2 regions of the Blautia sp. HCP3S3_G3 genome follow, and region 1 is predicted to be linked to the other one. Evidence: a T-box and tRNA genes for the amino acid it is inferred to sense, from the RefSeq annotation. Region 1 holds a T-box; the other holds one or more tRNA genes.

Region 1 (6,120 bases):
ATTTTTTCACTCTCGGGACCATGCATTTTGAAATGATCGCGTCCATTTTCATCGGTCGTCTTCACAACAGGCTTCCCAATATCATGAAGCAGCATCGTCAGACGCAGAACCTTGTCTGCACGGACATACAAAAGACTGTGCAGAATGTGTTCGCCCACTGTATAACAGTGATGCGGAGTACGCTGTTCTGTTGTCATGCACACATCCCATTCCGGCAGAAATTCCTTCGTGATTCCGGCCTCATACGCAGTACGGAGTTCATCCGGATGCGGCGATATCAGAAGCTTCAGAAGCTCCACCTGAATCCGCTCCGCACTGACGTGACGAAGATTCGGTGCCAGAACTCCCAGGGCTTTTCGGGTATTTTCCTCAATCTGAAATCCCAGCTGAGCAGAAAACCGCACTGCTCTCATAATACGAAGCGCATCTTCGCTGAAGCGTTCCAGCGGTTCTCCCACACAGCGGATGCATCTATTTTTCAGATCCTCCAGACCGCCGAAAAGATCCACGATTCCGGTGGATGGATGATAGGCCATGGCATTGATGGTAAAATCCCGCCGTTTCAGATCTTCCTTGAGGCTTGCGGTAAATATCACTTCTTTCGGGTGACGTCCATCTTCATATTCTCCGTCCACCCGGTAAGTGGTCACTTCAAATCCTTCTTTTTCCATCATGACTGTCACTGTACCATGTGTCAGTCCCGTATCTACCGTACGCCGAAACAGAGCCTTCACCTGCTCCGGTGTGGCAGATGTGGTAATATCCCAGTCATCCGGAATCCGTCCAAGGAGGGAATCCCGGACGCATCCGCCCACCGCATAGGCTTCGAAGCCCGCATCTTCCAGTGTGTGTAAAATCATTGCTACTTTTGACGGAATTTCTATCTTCATGTCTCTTCCTTCTTAGTACGCTCTTCCCCAGTAAACCATCTTCTTTGCAGGTTTGCCGCAGCATACACAGACATCGCTCAGCTGTTCCTGTTCAAAAGGAATACAGCGGGAAGTAGCCTGAACATCTTCTTTGATCTTATCTTCACATTCCTGACAGCCGCACCACATGGCTTTTACAAAGCCCGGTTTGTTATTGATGGTGTCCTTGAATGTTTCATAATCAGTTGCTGTATACGTATGCGCATCACGGTGAGTACGGGCACGCTCCAGCATATCATGCTGCATGGTATCCAGTACTTCCTGTACTTTCTGCGCAAGCTCTTCAAATTTCACTACATATTTCTCACGGGTATCTCTGCGGCAGATGACAGCCTGTCCGTTTTCGATATCCTTCGGACCGCATTCGATACGAACCGGAATACCGCGCATTTCCTGCTCTGCAAATTTGAATCCCGGGCTCTTATCCGTGTCATCAACTTTCACACGAATACCTGCTTCTTTCAGTGTTGCAAACAGTTCATCCGCTTTTTCCAGAACGCCTTCCTTACGCTGCTGGATCGGAATGATCACAGCCTGCACAGGAGCGATTCTCGGCGGAAGTACCAGACCGCTGTTGTCGCCGTGAACCATGATGATCGCACCGATCATACGGGTCGTCATACCCCAGGAAGTCTGATGTACATACTGAAGTTTATTTTCTTTATCTGTATACTGAATGCCGAATGCTCTGGCAAATCCGTCTCCAAAGTTATGGCTGGTACCGGACTGAAGTGCTTTGCCGTCATGCATCAGAGACTCGATCGTATAGGTTGCCTCTGCTCCTGCAAATTTTTCCTTGTCGGTTTTTCTTCCCTTTACAACCGGAATTGCCAGCACCTCTTCGCAAAAATCCGCATAAACGTTCAGCATCTGAATCGTTCTCTCTTCTGCCTCCTCTGCAGTTGCATGTGCTGTATGGCCTTCCTGCCACAGGAACTCACGGGAACGAAGGAACGGACGGGTAGTCTTTTCCCAGCGGACAACAGAACACCACTGATTGTATACCTTCGGAAGATCTCTGTGAGAATGGATTTCCTTCTGATAAAAATCGCAGAACAGTGTCTCGGAAGTCGGACGTACACAGAGACGTTCCTGAAGCGGATCAAGCCCACCGTGTGTTACCCATGCTACTTCCGGAGCAAATCCCTCTACATGGTCTTTTTCTTTTTCCAGAAGGGATTCCGGAATGAACATTGGCATGTAAACGTTCTCCACTCCTGTTTCTTTGAATCTGCGGTCAAGCTCTTTCTGAATGTTTTCCCAGATTGCATATCCTGCCGGTTTGATGACCATGCAGCCTTTCACGCTGGTATAATCGCAGAGTTCTGCTTTTTTTACCACGTCTGTATACCACTGGGCGAAGTCTTCCTCCATAGAAGTAATGGCTTCTACTAATTTCTTTTCTTTTGCCATGATTTTGTTCTCTCCTTTTATAATATAAAAAAAGAAGCCTCTCAATCCCTCGCTAGGGACCGAAATGCTTCGGCGGTACCACCCTGATTAGCACCGGAATATTTTCCGATACTCTCTCTTCTTCCGTTAACGCAGGAACGACGCCGTACTTCAATTGTACGGGGCTCCGAGGCCGGTTCCATGATTCACGCACAAAATCCTCTCACCATATGGATTTCTCTCTGAGATTGCTCCTCATGTACTATTCTCTTCATTGCCGTAATCATTTATCCAGAATTCATTCTATGCGAAATACGCGTTTGTGTCAAGAGTCTTTTGAGGAGTGCCTGCAAAAGCCTTTTACGGAGCATCTGTGCCAGGGTTCCTTTTTCGGAGCACATGCAAGAGAATACCCGCGTTAACGGATATTCTCTTACTCCCTTTCTCCTGTCGTACACCGGCTCTCTTCCCGGCCGACGGTCATACGGAAAATGAAATTTCTCTTCCCGTCCGGTTATATTTATAATACCGCACTCCCGCTGCGTCCAGCATTCTTTTGGACGCGATCACCGATGGGGTATCTGCATATTTATCACAGTCATAAACAATGGTCTTAATCCCTGACTGAATGATTGCTTTTGCACACTCATTGCAGGGGAACAGGGAAACGTACAGCTTCGCCCCTTCCAGACTGCCGCCGCGGTAATTAAGGATTGCATTCAGTTCACTGTGTGTCACATACAGATACTTGGTATCCAGCGCATCGCCTTCTCTTCCCCACGGAAATTCATCATCCGAACATCCAATAGGGAAACCGTTATATCCCATGGAAAGGATCTTATTATCCGGACTCACAATACATGCACCCACCTGAGAATTCGGGTCTTTGGAACGCATTCCGGAAAGAATGGCAACCCCCATAAAATACTCATCCCAGGAAATATGATCCATTCGCTTATCGTTTTTTTCCATAGTGCCCCATATCCTCCGCTTCTCTTACTCTTCTGTCTCCATCTGAGCAATTCTGTTCATATGTCGTTCAGCTCCGGAGAATGGAGTATTCAGAAATGTATCAACAATCTTTACAGCGAGTCCCGTTCCTACTACTCTGCCGCCAAGAGCCAGTACATTGGCATCGTTGTGAAGCCTTGTTGCTTCTGCACAGAAACAGTCTGTACACAGAGCTGCCCGAATGCCTTTAAATTTATTTGCTGTAATGGAAATTCCGATTCCTGTTCCGCAGATCAGAATTCCTTTTTCACATTCGCCGCTCAAAATAGATTTTGCAACTTTTTTTGCGTAAACCGGATAATCCACTGCATCCGTACTGTCACATCCGAAATCTTTATACTCAAGACCTTTTTCATCTAAATATTTCTTAATCTCCAACTTTAATTCATAACCGCCATGATCACATCCAAGAGCTATCATTTTTTATTCCTCCTACTATTCTTTCTTTATAAAATTATTATAACAGGTAAACCATAAACTTCAACCATTTCTCAACTCTCTGAAACGGAAATAATCTTATGACCTGCTGCTTTCAGCAGACGGTTCATGATTGCCTGTCCGATTCTCGGTGTAAAAAAAGCTTCTGAATAAATGGCATCTACCTGACAATGATCAAATTCCCGCAGGACTTCAAAGAGATGGTGCCCGATGGAATCCTCATCCTCACGGCTTCCGATGCTTTTCACAATTCCCAGCGGATACTTCTCCCTGGTTTCATCTGTGGCAATGATTCCCACCTGTGTTCCTCTGTCAACTGCCTCGGCCGCAAATGTATTGATCGCACGAATCACCGCATCCATCTCACCTTCCACAATGGTAAGGTCTGCTTTTGGTGCATAATGACGGTATTTCATTCCGGGAGCCTTCGGCTTCACATTGCTGTCTGTGATCAGAAGGCCTCTGTCCATCTGAACTTCTCCCAGAACCTCCTTTATCATATCCAGCGAAATATACCCCGGTCTCAGAACTACCGGAATCTCTTCCGTAAAATCTACGATCGTAGACTCCAGCCCGATTCCCACCTGGCCGCCATCAATGATCATATCAATTTCATCTCCAAGATCTTCGATCACATGCTCTGCCATTGTCGGGCTAGGGCGTCCTGACGTATTCGCACTCGGTGCTGCCACAAAGCCGCCGGCTGCCCGGATCAGTTCCTGGGCAATCCTGTCACTGGGGAAACGCACCGCCACACTGTCCAGTCCTCCGGTCGTCTCTTTCGGCACGACCGCCGCTCTGGGCAGAATCATCGTCAGCGGTCCCGGCCAGTATTTCTGTGCCAGAAGCTTCGCCTTTTCCGGAATTTCCGCCGCTATTTCCGATAACTTTCCCATTTCTGCGATATGCACGATCAGAGGATTATCAGACGGCCTTCCCTTGGCCGCATAGATTTTCATCGAGGCCTCCGGATCCAGTGCATTGCCGCCAAGTCCATATACGGTCTCTGTCGGAAAAGCAACCAGTCCTCCTTCTTTTAAAATCGTACCGGCTTTTCGTATTGCCTCTATATTTAAATTGTCTGCCGACATTTTTACAATCTCTGCCCTCATTTGTCTGCGCGTCCTTTCCTTTTCCTGCAGTGTAAACAGGAAACCAGCTGTATCAATAAATCTCTTTGCTGGTAGTTCCCATTTTCCTGCACAGATTGCTGTTTTTTATAATAACACAAAACTTTCCCAATTGGAAGACTCAGCAAAGTCCACGAAACTATTCCGAAAAGGCGAATCATCTTTTGTGGAAATTGTGTATAAAAAATTGTGATTTTTCGCAAATTGTTTCTATACTTCTACGCGCTAATATGCTATATTCTTAAAAGAGCGCAAAGGAGCCTCAATAAAGTTCTTTTTGCGTTTTTTATTTTTACAACTGAATATGATGAAGGAGGAAATAATTATGAGAAAAACAAAAGCAGCAGTTTCACTTCTCACTGTTTCCGCTCTTGTTCTCGGACTTACCAGTTTCAACACAACAGTCTTTGCTGAAACCGGCACTTCCGACCTGAACATCATGCTGGAAACTCCGGTAGAATCCCTCGACCCTCAGCAGGCTACAGACGGAACTTCTTTCGAAGTCATCGCTGACTATACTGACGGTCTGATGCAGATGGATGCAGATGGACAGGCAGTTCCCGCAATCGCAGAAAGCTATGACCTTTCTGAAGACGGACTTACCTACACCTTCCATTTACGCGACGCATCCTGGAGCAATGGAGATCCTGTCACAGCAGCAGACTTTGTCTATGCATGGCAGAGAGCAGTTGATCCGGAAATCGCTTCTGAGTATTCCTACATGTTAAGCGATATCGGTCAGGTCGTAAATGCAGCAGAAATCATCGCCGGTGAAAAAGACAAGAGCGAACTCGGCGTTACCGCAGTTGATGACAAGACTCTGGAAGTTCAGCTGAACGTACCTGTCAGCTATTTCCTGTCCCTGATGTATTTCCCGACATTCTATCCGGTAAATCAGGCATTCTACGAATCCGTAGGTGATACTTTCGGAACCAGCCCGGAAACCGTACTTTCCAACGGTGCTTTTACTCTGGATACATACGAACCGGCTGCAACCGCTTTCCACCTTACCAAGAATGAAGACTACTGGGATGCAGACAGAATTCAGCTTCCAGGACTGAACTATCAGGTAATCCAGGATTCTCAGCAGGCTCTCATGAGCTATCAGACAGGTGCTCTTGACACCACTCTGGTAAACGGCGAGCAGGTTGATCAGGTAAAGGACGACCCTGAATTCCAGACCATCGGTGCCGGATATCTGTGGTACGTAAGCCCAAACA
Region 2 (6,120 bases), on a different contig from region 1:
GCCACGAAGGTATCTGAGATGCGAAGAAGCGGACGGAAATGGTATCCGTGGAGATTTTTTGGCCGTCCGATAAGTCCGATGTCAATTTTTCCCTGATCCAGAAGCTTCAGTGTCTGGTAGGTAGACTGACAGGAAATATTGATACGGACTTCCGGGTGGGATGCTACATAGGACTTCAGGTGGGAGAGCAGAACGTATTTGCTCAGCGTGGAGCTGGCTCCGATACGGAGTCTCGGAATATTACGGTAACGGTTATGCAGAATCAGGTCTTCTCCTTCAGACAAAATGGAAAATGCTTCTCTCACTTTTTCAAATAGCGCTTCTCCGTCAGCGGTCATGGTTACGCCGCGGGAATTGCGGGTAAAGAGAGTGGTACCGAGATTTTCTTCCAGCTTCTGTATGGATTTGCTGATCGCAGGCTGACTGATGAACAGTTCTTTTGCTGCCTGCGAGATATTGCCGGTGCGGCCGACCGTATAAAAAATATGATAAAGAGATAAATTTTCCTGCATGTGGAAACCTCCGGTAAAGATATCAATTACTCTGCGTTCTGGATGCAACAATATATAACTGTAAGTTATAATAAATATATATAATATGTATTAGCATTATAACATAAATCGTGTTAGAATAACAACAGTTGAAAAAAAGATAACGGTTATGCTGCCGTTTATGGAAATAGTGATCAGAATAAACAGGAGGAAATGAAAATGGGAATGACAATGACGCAGAAAATTCTGGCTGCACATGCGGGACTGGATCATGTAGAAGCAGGACAGTTGATTGAGGCAGAGTTAGACCTGGTTCTTGGAAATGATATTACCTCTCCGGTGGCCATCCATGAGATGGAAAAAATGACTGTAAACACAGTATTTGATAAGGATAAAATTGCTCTGGTAATGGATCATTTTATCCCGAACAAAGATATCAAATCCGCAGAACACTGCAAATGTGTCCGCGAATTTGCATGCAAACATGAGATTACCAATTATTTTGATGTAGGACAGATGGGAATTGAACATGCACTTGTTCCGGAAAAGGGACTGGCTGTAGCCGGTGATGCAATTATCGGAGCTGACTCACATACCTGTACTTATGGAGCTCTCGGAGCATTTTCCACAGGCGTGGGAAGTACAGATATGGCAGCAGGAATGGCTACCGGCAAAGCATGGTTTAAAGTGCCGTCTGCGATTAAATTTAACATCGTCGGCAAACCGAAAAAATGGGTCAGCGGCAAAGATGTGATTTTACATATTATCGGTATGATCGGTGTGGATGGAGCTCTTTACAAATCCATGGAATTTGTCGGTGAAGGAATCAAAAACCTGTCCATGGATGACCGTTTTACTATTGCAAATATGGCAATTGAAGCAGGCGGAAAGAATGGAATTTTCCCTGTAGATGACCTTACTATTGCATACATGAGAGAGCATTCCATGAGACCATATAAGGCATATGAAGCGGATCCGGATGCTGTTTATGAGGCAGAGTACACCATTGATCTTGGCACTCTGGAACCTACTGTAGCGTTCCCGCATCTTCCGGAAAATACGAAGACAATCTCAGAAATTACGGAAGATGTTGTGATTGATCAGTCTGTGATCGGTTCCTGTACCAATGGACGAATCGATGACCTTCGCGTTGCGGCAGAAATCCTGAAGGGACGCAAAGTGAAAAAAGGAATCCGCTGTATTGTGATTCCGGCAACGCAGGCCATTTATCTGCAGGCGATGGAAGAGGGGCTTCTGAAAATCTTTATTGAAGCCGGTGCTGTGGTAAGTACTCCGACCTGCGGACCATGTCTCGGCGGTTATATGGGAATTCTGGCAGCAGGAGAACGCTGCATTTCCACTACCAACCGTAACTTTGTAGGACGTATGGGACATGTAGATTCCGAAGTGTATCTGGCAAGCCCGGCAGTAGCCGCAGCAAGTGCTGTAACCGGTAAGATTTCCGCACCGGAAGAACTGGGATTATAAGGAGGATCAGAATTATGCAGGCAAAAGGCAGAGTATTTAAATATGGAGACAATGTAGATACAGACGTTATTATTCCGGCACGTTATCTGAATTCTTCAGATCCTGCGGAACTGGCTACGCACTGTATGGAAGATATTGATAAGGATTTTGTAAAAAAAGTATCCAAAGGCGATATCATTGTGGCAACAAAAAATTTCGGATGTGGTTCTTCTCGTGAACATGCACCGATCGCTATCAAGGCAGCCGGTGTCAGCTGTGTGATAGCGGAGACTTTTGCGAGAATTTTTTACCGCAATGCTATCAATATCGGACTTCCGATTATTGAATGTCCGGAAGCAAGCAAAGGAATCGATGACGGTGATGAAGTGGAAATCGATTTTGATTCCGGTATGATCTACAACCGTACCAAAGGAACAGAATTCCAGGGACAGGCTTTCCCGGAATTCATGCAGAAAATCATCAAAGCAGAAGGCCTTGTCAATTATATCAACGCACAGAATGAATAAATCTGTAATATAGACTTGCTGAAAAAGTGTAAAGCTTTCGGATATAATTTCCGGAGCTTTACACTTTTTTCTGAGAATAAAAATACAAAGCAGGGTGAAAAAATGAAGGTGATTGTATGTGTAGATAATAAGGGAGGAATGGCTTTTTTTCAGAAAAGACAGAGCCAGGACAGGGTTCTTCGTGAGGATATTCTGGACGGTCTTCAGGGTGCAAAACTGTGGATGAGTCCATATTCATTGAAACAGTTTAAGGAAGAAAATCAGGCAGATCTGACGGCAGATGAACAGTTTCTGGATGCTGCAGGAGAAGAGGATTTCTGTTTTGTAGAGAATCAGAAATTGCAGCCATATGAGAAAAAAATCACGGAAATAATTGTGTACAGATGGAACAGAGATTACCCGGCAGATTTGTTTCTGGATATAGATCTGAAAGACTGGGAATTGGCAGAAACGGTAGAATTTGCCGGGAATTCTCATGAAAAAATTACGAAAGAAACTTATCAGAAAAAGTAAGAAAAGGAGTATTACGGTCAATGCATTATAAAATAAAGAAAAGAATTCTTCCCGTTTTATTTGCTTTATTGATGGGAGCAGTGGTGGTTCCAGATGTGGTTCCAAAGGTGGTTCTAACGCAGGAAATTTACGCTGCCGGTGGAGTTGATTTATCCGAAATTCCTGCGTATACCGGTGATCCTTATGTGGTCATTCATAATAATGTTCCGGATTTTTCAGAGGATGATTTTACCACAGAATCCTTTGAATCCTACAGTGAACTGGATTCTCTGGGAAGATGCGGAGCTGCCTATGCCAATATCGGACAGGATCTGATGCCTACAGAAAAGCGCGGCAGTATTTCTGAAGTAAAGCCATCCGGATGGCATTCTGTACAGTATGATTTTGTGGATGGAAATTCTCTGTATAATCGCTGCCATCTGATCGGATACCAGCTTTCCGCAGAGAATGCAAATGAGAAAAATCTGATCACCGGAACCAGATATCTTAATGTGGATGGGATGCTTCCTTTTGAAAATATGGTTGCCGATTATGTAAAAGAAACCGATTATCATGTATTGTATCGTGTGACTCCGGTATTTGAAGGGGATAATCTGGTAGCTTCCGGCGTCCAGATGGAAGCCATGTCTGTGGAAGATGAGGGCGATGGTATTGAATTCAATGTTTTTTGCTATAATGTACAGCCCGGGGTTGGAATTGATTACGCATCAGGTGACAGTTGGCAGGATGACAGTAATGTGCAGGGAGAAACGGCACGTTCTGTTCAGATTGAGTCACAGATTTCTGAAAACACAGACCAGGAAACAAAAGAGGAAGTTTCTGTTGGTACCACCTATATTATTAATATCAATACCGGAAAATTTCACTATCCGGACTGCCGCAGCGTGAAACAGATGAAAGAAAGCAATAAAATGGAATATACCGGAAGCCGGGAGGAACTGATTGGAGAGGGATATTCTCCCTGCGGGAATTGTCATTCGTGATTTTGAAATAACATAAACAAGATATCGGCGGAGAGGAATTATATTGCCAAAGCAATCCGCCGCAGGCGGAGAATCCTGCACAGCAGGATTCTTTCTCATTTTTAATTACAAAAACATATTTTCTTGATAAAAAAAGATTGATTTTCTGATGAAGTATTGATATAATATCATTTGTTACGGGGTATGGCGTAGCTTGGTAGCGCGCACGGCTGGGGGCCGTGAGGTCGCAGGTTCAAATCCTGTTGCCCCGATTGAAAGAGCCTTGATTTTCAAGGCTTTTTTCTTTTTGTGTTGCATTCCGTGCTGCATAATTCATGGAAATGATTGTTTGCAATATCGGAATATTTTTTGACGAGCCTTTCAGATTCCATTTTGCAGTCTGAAAGGCTCATTTTACTGTTTATCCCGAAACAGAGAACAACATATCCTCCATCGGGGCGAGAAGGTTATATTAATTAACGTATACTTCTGTTTATTCACGGTTAAAGACATTTCTGTCCAGCGCACCTTCCTGATGAGAAACGATGGTTGTACAAACCGCATCTCCTGTAATGTTTACTGCGGTACGCAGCATATCCAGAATTCTGTCGATACCCATGATCAGAGCAATACCCTCTGTAGGAAGACCGACGGAAGAAAGCACCATGGCAAGAGTGACAAGACCGACACTTGGAACACCGGCTGTTCCAATGGAAGCCAGAGTCGCTGTTACAACAACTGTCGCCAGATTTCCCATGGTAAGCGGGATACCGTACGCCTGAGCAATAAACACGACCGCTACACCCTGCATAATGGAAGTTCCATCCATGTTGACAGTTGCACCCAGAGGGATGGTAAAAGAAGAAATCTGTTTGGAAACACCCATCTTTTTGTTCAGAGTATCAATGGACATCGGAATGGTTGCATTTGAAGTAGCTGTTGAAAATGCAAATCCCATAACCGGAGCAAACTTCTTAATGAATTTCAGCGGATTCAATCTCGTGAATATAAAAAGAAGAATCTGGTAAATGACAAAGCACTGAATTGCCAGGGCAAAAGTTACATTTCCCATATATTTCAGCATAGGTTTAAATGCGGCAAAACCAACGGTTGCAAATGTTCTGGCAATCAGACAGAAAACACCGACAGGTGCGATTTTCATGATTGCCATGGTCATTTCCATCATAACATCGTTAAACTGGCTGAAAAAGTTTGCAACTGTAGAAGCTTTGCTTCCGAGCTTTGCAAGTATAATTCCTACAAACAGGGCAAAAACAATAATCGGAAGCATATCTCCATTGGCCATGGAGCCAATTGGATTTTTGGGGATAATATTCAGAAGTGTATCCACAATACTGGTGCTCTGCGCAGCTGCTGCAACTTCACTTGTCTGAACGGCATCCATATCAAGTCCGATTCCCGGATTGATGATATTGGCACTTGCCAGTGCAATGGTAACGGCCAGAGCCGTTGTAGCAAGATAAAAACCAATGGTTTTAATTCCAACTTTTCCCAGAGTTTTTGTATCACCAATAGCCATACTTCCGCATACCAGAGAACAGAATACAAGCGGTACTACCAGCATCTGCATCAGACGGATAAAGCCCTGTCCCATAACGTACAGGATACCTTCAACCAGCACTTTGTCCCTGATGGTTCCGGAAGGCATGACATAATGAATCAGAACACCGATGACGGCACCAATGAGAAGCGCTGCGAAAATTTGTGTGGAAAGCCCCATTTTTTTCTTCATTATTCAATTCCTCCTGTTTCATCCAGATATTCTTTCAAAGCCATCCGCCATTCCTTAGGCTCTTCGATTCCGGTCAGGCGAAGCATCATATTATCAAGAACGGAATAAACAGGACGGGAGGTATCCCTGGAAATCACAGGTCTGATTTCCATTTCGTCTGATTTTCCGGAAAGTTCCAGAATGGCTTTTGCAAATTCATAGCGGCTGCAGCTTCCCTGACATACTGCATGATATAAACCATATTCGTCAAAATCAATGAAATGTTTGATGACTTTCGCAAGTTCTCTGGCGCTGGTCGGAACAGCATAACGGTTGTTTGGCACTTCCATGACCGGAACTTTTCCCACATTTGACAGAAGATAATCGACAAAATCATGTCCGATTCCATAGATCCATGAGCTGCGGAG

What was found. A T-box is a leader RNA that pairs with one kind of tRNA and senses whether it is charged. The one in region 1 lies ahead of proS (proline--tRNA ligase), so its partner is inferred to be a tRNA-Pro.
Region 2: it encodes a tRNA-Pro, which carries the amino acid that the T-box ahead of proS (proline--tRNA ligase) is inferred to sense. The anticodon was not compared.

Annotation. Positions count from the first base shown of each region.
Region 1 covers NZ_JBQHXR010000015.1:22,422-28,541, forward strand. Annotated here, with positions in the region: gene ACTNEW_RS11935 (CCA tRNA nucleotidyltransferase) at 1-890, opposite strand, end outside; gene proS (proline--tRNA ligase) at 903-2,342, opposite strand; T-box leader at 2,394-2,605, opposite strand; gene ACTNEW_RS11945 (deoxycytidylate deaminase) at 2,802-3,293, opposite strand; gene rpiB (ribose 5-phosphate isomerase B) at 3,318-3,752, opposite strand; gene ACTNEW_RS11955 (L-threonylcarbamoyladenylate synthase) at 3,824-4,882, opposite strand; gene ACTNEW_RS11960 (peptide ABC transporter substrate-binding protein) at 5,226-6,120, shown strand, end outside.
Region 2 covers NZ_JBQHXR010000002.1:105,668-111,787, reverse strand. Annotated here, with positions in the region: gene ACTNEW_RS04260 (LysR family transcriptional regulator) at 1-512, opposite strand, end outside; gene leuC (3-isopropylmalate dehydratase large subunit) at 711-1,979, shown strand; gene leuD (3-isopropylmalate dehydratase small subunit) at 1,994-2,485, shown strand; gene ACTNEW_RS04245 (ribonuclease Z) at 2,588-2,998, shown strand; gene ACTNEW_RS04240 (DNA/RNA non-specific endonuclease) at 3,019-3,981, shown strand; tRNA gene ACTNEW_RS04235 (tRNA-Pro) at 4,159-4,232, shown strand; gene ACTNEW_RS04230 (dicarboxylate/amino acid:cation symporter) at 4,454-5,713, opposite strand; gene rfbD (dTDP-4-dehydrorhamnose reductase) at 5,713-6,120, opposite strand, start outside.